One region of the Streptosporangium roseum DSM 43021 genome, then DNA from elsewhere that is predicted to be linked to it. Evidence: riboswitches for the same ligand, from Rfam matches in the RefSeq annotation. Region 1 holds a riboswitch; the other holds the start of a gene.
The links. Region 1 has a riboswitch for glycine ahead of gcvT (glycine cleavage system aminomethyltransferase GcvT). Riboswitches for the same ligand answer to the same signal wherever they lie in the genome.
Positions count from the first base shown of each region.

Region 2: linked by a shared signal. The riboswitch ahead of gcvP (aminomethyl-transferring glycine dehydrogenase) and the one ahead of gcvT (glycine cleavage system aminomethyltransferase GcvT) in region 1 are both predicted to bind glycine.

Region 1 is NC_013595.1:1,872,330-1,875,729, reverse strand. Features, by position in the region: gene SROS_RS08470 (3-oxoacyl-ACP reductase) at 1-167, shown strand, start outside; gene SROS_RS08465 (gamma-glutamyl-gamma-aminobutyrate hydrolase family protein) at 348-1,043, shown strand; glycine riboswitch at 1,296-1,394, shown strand; glycine riboswitch at 1,395-1,489, shown strand; gene gcvT (glycine cleavage system aminomethyltransferase GcvT) at 1,523-2,611, shown strand; gene gcvH (glycine cleavage system protein GcvH) at 2,608-2,997, shown strand; gene SROS_RS08450 (L-serine ammonia-lyase) at 3,077-3,400, shown strand, end outside.
Region 2 is NC_013595.1:4,459,815-4,463,214, forward strand. Features, by position in the region: gene ftsR (transcriptional regulator FtsR) at 1-266, shown strand, start outside; gene SROS_RS19440 (bifunctional nuclease family protein) at 346-816, shown strand; gene SROS_RS19445 (MerR family transcriptional regulator) at 961-1,581, shown strand; glycine riboswitch at 1,597-1,688, shown strand; gene gcvP (aminomethyl-transferring glycine dehydrogenase) at 1,848-3,400, shown strand, end outside.

The DNA.
Region 1 (3,400 bases):
AGCGGGCGCAGCGCCGCCTGGTGCACATCCCGGTCGGCCGGTTCGCCGAGGCCTCCGAGATCGCCGCCGCGGTGGCGTTCCTGGCCTCCGACGACGCGAGCTTCGTCACCGGGTCGGAGTTCCTGGTGGACGGCGGCATCTCGAGCGCCTACGTCACCCCCCTGTGATCGTCCCCGGACAGGACGGCGGCGTCCGGGCGCACCCCCGGCCGCCACCGTGGACGGCGCCCGGGTTTGCCCACCCCATACCTTCTCCTCGATAACGTGCCGGGAGTTCCTCGGTGACCGTGCCGGGAGGCGGGCACGGCCCCCGCGTCCCGGCACCCGGCACCCGGCAAGAAAGAGATCATGTCCCGTCCCGTCATCGGCATCACCTGCTACGTCGAGCCCGCGAAGTTCACCGTCTGGGAGATGACCACCGCGCTCCTGCCGTACGACTACGTCGACCACGTGGTCCGTGCGGGCGGGCAGCCGGTGATCCTGCCTCCGGCGGGCGACCCGGCCGCGCTGGCGGGACGGCTGGACGGGCTGATCCTGGCCGGTGGCGGCGACGTCGATCCGGCCCGGTACGGCGCGGCCCCGCACGAGCGGACCGGCAACGTCCGGGGTTTCCGCGACGACGCCGAGTTCGGGCTGGTGCGGGCGGCCCTGGAGCGGGGCATCCCGTTCCTGGGGGTCTGCCGGGGCCTGCAGGTCCTGAACGTCGCCCTCGGCGGCACCCTCCGGCAGCACCTGCCCGACGTGGTCGGCCACAGCGGGCACGCCCCGGCCCCCGGCGGCTTCGGCCGGATGCCGGTACGGCCGGTGCCCGGCAGCCGGCTCGCCAAGATCCTCGGCGTCGAGACCGCGGACGTGGCCCACTACCACCACCAGGCCGCCGACCGGCTGGGCGCGGGCCTGACCGCGACCGCCCACGCCGACGACGGCACGGTCGAGGCGGTGGAGCTGGAGGACCACCCGTTCGCCGTCGCCGTCCAGTGGCATCCCGAGGCCGACGACGAGAGCCTGCTGTTCGAAGAACTCGTACGGCAGACCCGTTCCTGACCTGTACGGCCGCCTCCAGACCTGTACGACCGCCTTCGGACCTGTACGACCGCCTTCGGACCTGTACGACCTGTACGGCCGCCTCAGGACCTGTACGGCCGCCTCAGGACCGCCTCTTCAGCCGTCTCCGGACCACCCCGAAGCACGCCGGGACGCCCGGAACCCCTCCGAACCGCTCCCAACGGCGAGAACACGCCGTCCGGGGGATTTCGCTCGGCCGGTGCGGACGGTTAGGCTGGCTACGACACCGATGAATCCCGTGCGGGAGAGCGTCCTGACATCCAGACCAGGACCCCTGAAGGAGCAAGCCCTCCCCGCGAACCTCTCAAGGCAAAGGACCGTACGGGTAGGTGACCTCTGGAAAGCAGGCCTGACGGCCTCGCCGAAGGTGAAAGTCCGGCAAAAACCGGGCGAAGCTCTCAGGCATCGATGACAGAGGGGGAGGATGCTCTCATCTGACCCCTGCCTGAGGTGCGAACATGTCCCGATCCACGCCGCTGCGCGGTGTCCACGAGACCCTCGGCGCGACGCTGACCGACTTCGCGGGCTGGCTGATGCCGCTGCGCTACGGCAGCGAGTCCACCGAGCACAACGCGGTCCGCCAGGCGGCGGGCCTGTTCGACCTGTCCCACATGGGCGAGATCTTCGTGACCGGCCCGCAGGCCGGCGAGGCCCTCGACTACGCGCTGGTCGGCCACCTCTCCGCCCTTGAGCCGGGCCGCGCCCGCTACACGATGATCGTCGACCCCTCCGGCGGCGTGCTGGACGACCTGATCGTCTACCGCCTGGCGGACGAGGAGTTCATGGTCGTCGCCAACGCCTCCAACTACCCGCGGGTCGCCGCCGAGCTCACCGAGCGCGCCAAGGCCTTCGACGCCGCCGTGGAGGACCGCTCCGAGCAGTACGCGCTGGTCGCGGTCCAGGGCCCGCACTCCCGCGCCATCCTGGGCGAGCTGACCGACGCCGACCTCGACGGGCTCAAGTACTACGCCGGCCTGCCCGCCACGGTGGCCGGCCGCGAGGCCCTCGTCGCCCGCACCGGATACACCGGCGAGGACGGCTTCGAGCTGTTCGTCGCGGCGGACGACGCCGAGCCGCTCTGGGCCGCGCTCACCGAGGCGGGCGAGCCGTACGGGCTGCTCCCGGCCGGGCTGTCGGCGCGCGACACCCTCCGCCTGGAAGCGGGCATGCCGCTGTACGGAAACGAGCTGTCGGCCGACCTGACTCCGTTCGACGCGGGGCTCGGCCGTGTGGTGAGGTTTGACAAGCCGGGTGACTTCGTCGGCCGGGCCGCCCTGGAGCCGCTCAAGGACGTCCCGCCGAGCCGTCGCCTGGTCGGACTGGTCGCGACAGGCCGCCGGGTGCCCCGGCACGGCTATCCGGTGGTCTCCGCGGACGGCGCCGTCGTCGGCGAGGTCACCAGCGGAGCGCCCTCCCAGTCCCTGGGCAGGCCCATCGCCATGGCCTACGTGGACGGCGACCTGTCCACCGGCCTGGCGGTGGACATCCGGGGCAGTCGCGAACCGGTCGATGTTGTCGAACTGCCTTTCTACAGGAGGAAAAAATGAGCAGCATTCCCGATGACCTGCACTACACCAAGGAGCACGAGTGGATCTCGGGCATCGATGACGGCCTGACCCTCACCGTGGGCATCACCGCCTACGCCGCCGAGGCGCTGGGTGACGTGGTCTACGTGCAGGTCCCCGAGGTCGGGACGGCGGTCAGCGCAGGTGACGCCGTCGGCGAGGTCGAGTCGACCAAGTCGGTGAGCGACATCTTCGCCCCCGTGGGCGGTGAGATCGTCGAGGTCAACCAGGCGGTCGTGGACGACCCGTCCCTGGTCAACAGCGACTCCTACGGGGAGGGCTGGCTGTTCCGCGTCCGTCTTGAGGGCGACGCCGACGACCTGCTGTCCGCCGAGGAGTACACCGCTCTCACTTCAGGCGAGTCCTGAAATTTCTCCTCTTGCGCCGTGATCATGCGCGTCATCCGGCGCGCATGATCACGGCGATGTGAAGGCAGGGACCAGATCAATGGCGATCAGCGTCTTCGATCTCTTCAAGATCGGAATCGGCCCGTCCAGCTCGCACACCGGCGGGCCGATGGCCGCCGCGCACAAATTCGCCCGCGGCCTCGACCAGGACGGGCTCCTGGACAAGACCGCCGGAGTCGAGGTGATCCTGTACGGCTCACTCGGACTGACCGGCAAGGGCCACGGCAGCGACAAAGCCGTCCTTCTCGGACTGTCGGGCGAGAAGCCGGAGCTCGTGGACGTCGACACCGTCGACGACCGGCTGGCCGCCATGCGCGCCTCCGGGACGATCCTCCTGTACGGCTCGCGCGAGATCCCCTTCGTC
Region 2 (3,400 bases), 2.6 Mb from region 1:
ACTACGACGCCGAGGCCCTGGCCGTGGCCCGCAGTGTCGGGGCCCTCGCCGCCTTCGGGCTGCACGCCCGCCACCTGCGTGCGGTCAAGGCCGCCGCCGAGCGCGAGGCCGGCCTCGTGGAGCAGGCCATCGCCCCGCTGCTGCGCCGTCGCGGCCCCGGCGCCATCGACCGGGCCGACGAGACGGCCAGGGAGATTTCCGGCCTCCTGCTGGAATTGCACGCCTCTCTGCTGCGTTCCGGCGTGCGTGGGGTGCTGGGCCGGTGACAACCTGACCAGGCACTCGTACCCCCACGAGTGTTACGTTGAACAAACCGGTCGGAATCCAGCGAAGACGGAGCAGCCCGTGTTGCAGATGGAGGTCGTGGGCGTTCGGGTTGAGATGCCCTCCAACCAGCCAATTGTTCTGCTGAAGGAGGCACATGGGGAGCGTTACCTGCCGATCTGGATCGGCATGACGGAGGCGACGGCGATCGCCATGGCCCAGGCCGAGGAGCCGCCGCCGCGGCCGCTCACTCACGACCTGTTCCGTGACGTGCTCGACGCGCTCGGCGTCCGGCTGAGCACGGTGAACATCGTGGCCCTCCGTGACGGGATCTTCTTCGCCGACCTCGTGTTCTCCAACGGGGTCGAGGTGAGTGCCCGTCCCTCTGACTCGATCGCCTTGGCACTTCGCACCGGCGCACGTATCTTCGCCAGTGAGGACGTGGTCCGGGAGGCCGGGGTGATCATCCCTGACGACCAGGAGGACGAGGTGGAGAAGTTCAGGGAGTTCCTTGACACAATCACGCCCGAGGACTTCGGTCGCGCGGGGTAGGAATTTCGGTGCATTTACGCTTCACGACGCGCCGAGTGGGGTCGTTGACTGAGCTTGGCCCCAGTCCTACGGTGCAAGTGAAACCCACGGCCGTGCGCAAACCCCCAGATCAGGCCGTGGGATGAGAGAAAGCCGGAGGTCCGCGTGGCGGTCAGCAGCGGCGAGGGTAGAAACGCCGATCAGGATGACCCGGAACGGCGCCAGTCGGCACGTCAGCGCGCGGGTGAAGAGGGTCTGCTTTTCGACGGGCAGCCGGTGAAAGCGCCCGCCGACATCGGATATCGAGGGCCCACCGCGTGCGCGGCCGCCGATATCACCTATCGGCAGCTGGACTACTGGGCGCGCACCGGCCTGGTCGAGCCCACCGTGCGGGCCGCCCACGGCTCGGGTTCCCAGAGACTGTACGGCTTCCGCGACATCCTGGTGCTCAAGGTCGTCAAACGACTGCTCGACACCGGCGTCTCCCTCCAGCAGATCCGCATCGCCGTACAGCACCTGCGTGACCGAGGTGTCAACGACCTCGCCCAGATCACACTGATGAGCGACGGGGTCAGCGTCTACGAGTGCACCTCGCCCGACGAGGTCATCGACCTTCTCCAGGGCGGTCAGGGCGTCTTCGGTATCGCGCTGGGCCGGGTGTGGCAGGAGGTGGAGGGCTCCCTCGCGGATCTTCCCGGCGAGCGCGCGGAGTCCGGCCAGGGCCCTTTAGACGATCATCACGCCGATGAGCTGGCCCGCCGCCGCAGAGCTCGGCGTACGGGGTAAAGTTAGTCTCGCTGCTGACCCTGTGCGGGAGAGACCCCGACATGATCGGGGCGCCGAAGGAGCAACCTCCCCGGAATCTCTCAGGCACCCGGTACCGCACGGACGAGGCGACTCTGGAAAGCAGGTGCGTCCGCCAGGCGCGTCTCACCGACGGTGAAAGCCTCCCCGGCAAGGGGGGGTGAAGCTCTCAGGTCGAGGTGACAGAGGGGGAGATCCGGCATACGCCCGCGCCCAGCGCCGGTCTCCACCACCTCGGGAGGCTTCCCATGACCGACCTGTCACCGCTCAGCGAGCTCATCTCTCCGCCGTTCGCCACCCGCCATATCGGGCCCGCGGACGCCGACCAGACCCGCATGCTGGAGGCGGTCGGATTCGCCTCCACCGCCGACCTGGTCGCGGTGACCGTGCCGGAGGCGATCCGGGCCAAGGACCGCCTCCGCCTGCCCCCGGCGGCGAGCGAGACCGAGGCACTCGCCGAGCTGCGCGCCCTGGCCGCGCGCAACAGCGTGCTCACCTCGATGATCGGCCTGGGCTACCACGACACGATCACCCCGGGCGTCATCCGGCGCAACCTCCTGGAGAACCCGGGCTGGTACACCGCCTACACGCCCTACCAGCCGGAGATCTCCCAGGGCCGGCTGGAGGCCCTGATCAACTTCCAGACGGTCGTCTCCGACCTGACCGCGCTCGACGTCGCCGGCGCCTCCCTGCTGGACGAGGCCACCGCCGCCGCCGAGGCGATGACCCTGGCCCGCCGCGCCGGCCGTGCCAAGTCGGACGTGTTCGTGGTGGACGCAGACGCGCTGCCGCAGACCAAGGCCGTGCTGCGCACCAGGGCCGAGCCGCTCGGCATCGAGCTGGTCGAGAGCGACTTCACCGCCGAGCTCCCCGAGTGCTTCGGCGTGCTCGTGCAGTATCCCGGCGCCAGCGGGCGGGTCAGGGACTTCCGCTCCATCGCCGACGCCGCCCACGCGCGCGGCGCCCAGGTGGTCGCCGCCGCCGACCTGCTGGCCCTCACCCTGCTCGCCGCGCCCGGCGAGTTCGGCGCCGACATCGCGATCGGCTCCTCCCAGCGCTTCGGCGTCCCGCTGGGCTTCGGCGGCCCGCACGCGGCCTACATGGCCGTCCGGGACGGCCTGCAGCGGCAGATGCCGGGCCGGCTGGTGGGCGTCTCCCAGGACGCCGACCTGCGTCCCGCATACCGGCTCGCGCTGCAGACCCGTGAGCAGCACATCCGCCGGGAGAAGGCGACCAGCAACATCTGCACCGCGCAGGTCCTCCTCGCGGTGATCGCCGGCATGTACGCCGTCTACCACGGGCCCGAGGGCCTGCGCCGGATCGGCCGGCGCATCCACCGGCACGCCGTCGTGCTCGCCGAGGGGCTGCGCCACGGCGGCGTCGAGGTCGTGCACGACACCTTCTTCGACACCGTGCTCGCCCGCGTGCCCGGCCGCGCGGCCGAGGTCGTCGCCGCGGCCCGCGACAACGGGGTCAACCTGCGCCTGGTCGACGCCGACCACGTGGGCGTCACCTGCGACGAGAAGACCGAGCTCCTCCACCTGGAGCAGGTCCTGGCCGCCTTCGAGGTCAGCGGCGCGGTCCTGACCGACCTGGACGCCGCCGCGCACGACGCGCTGCCCGCCGCCCTGGCGCGTGTCAGCGACTACCTGACCCACCCGGTCTTCCACAGCCACCGGTCCGAGACGTCCATGCTGCGCTACCTGCGCAGGCTCCAGGACAAGGACATCGCGCTCGACCGGTCGATGATCCCGCTGGGCTCCTGCACCATGAAGCTCAACGCGACCACCGAGATGGAGCC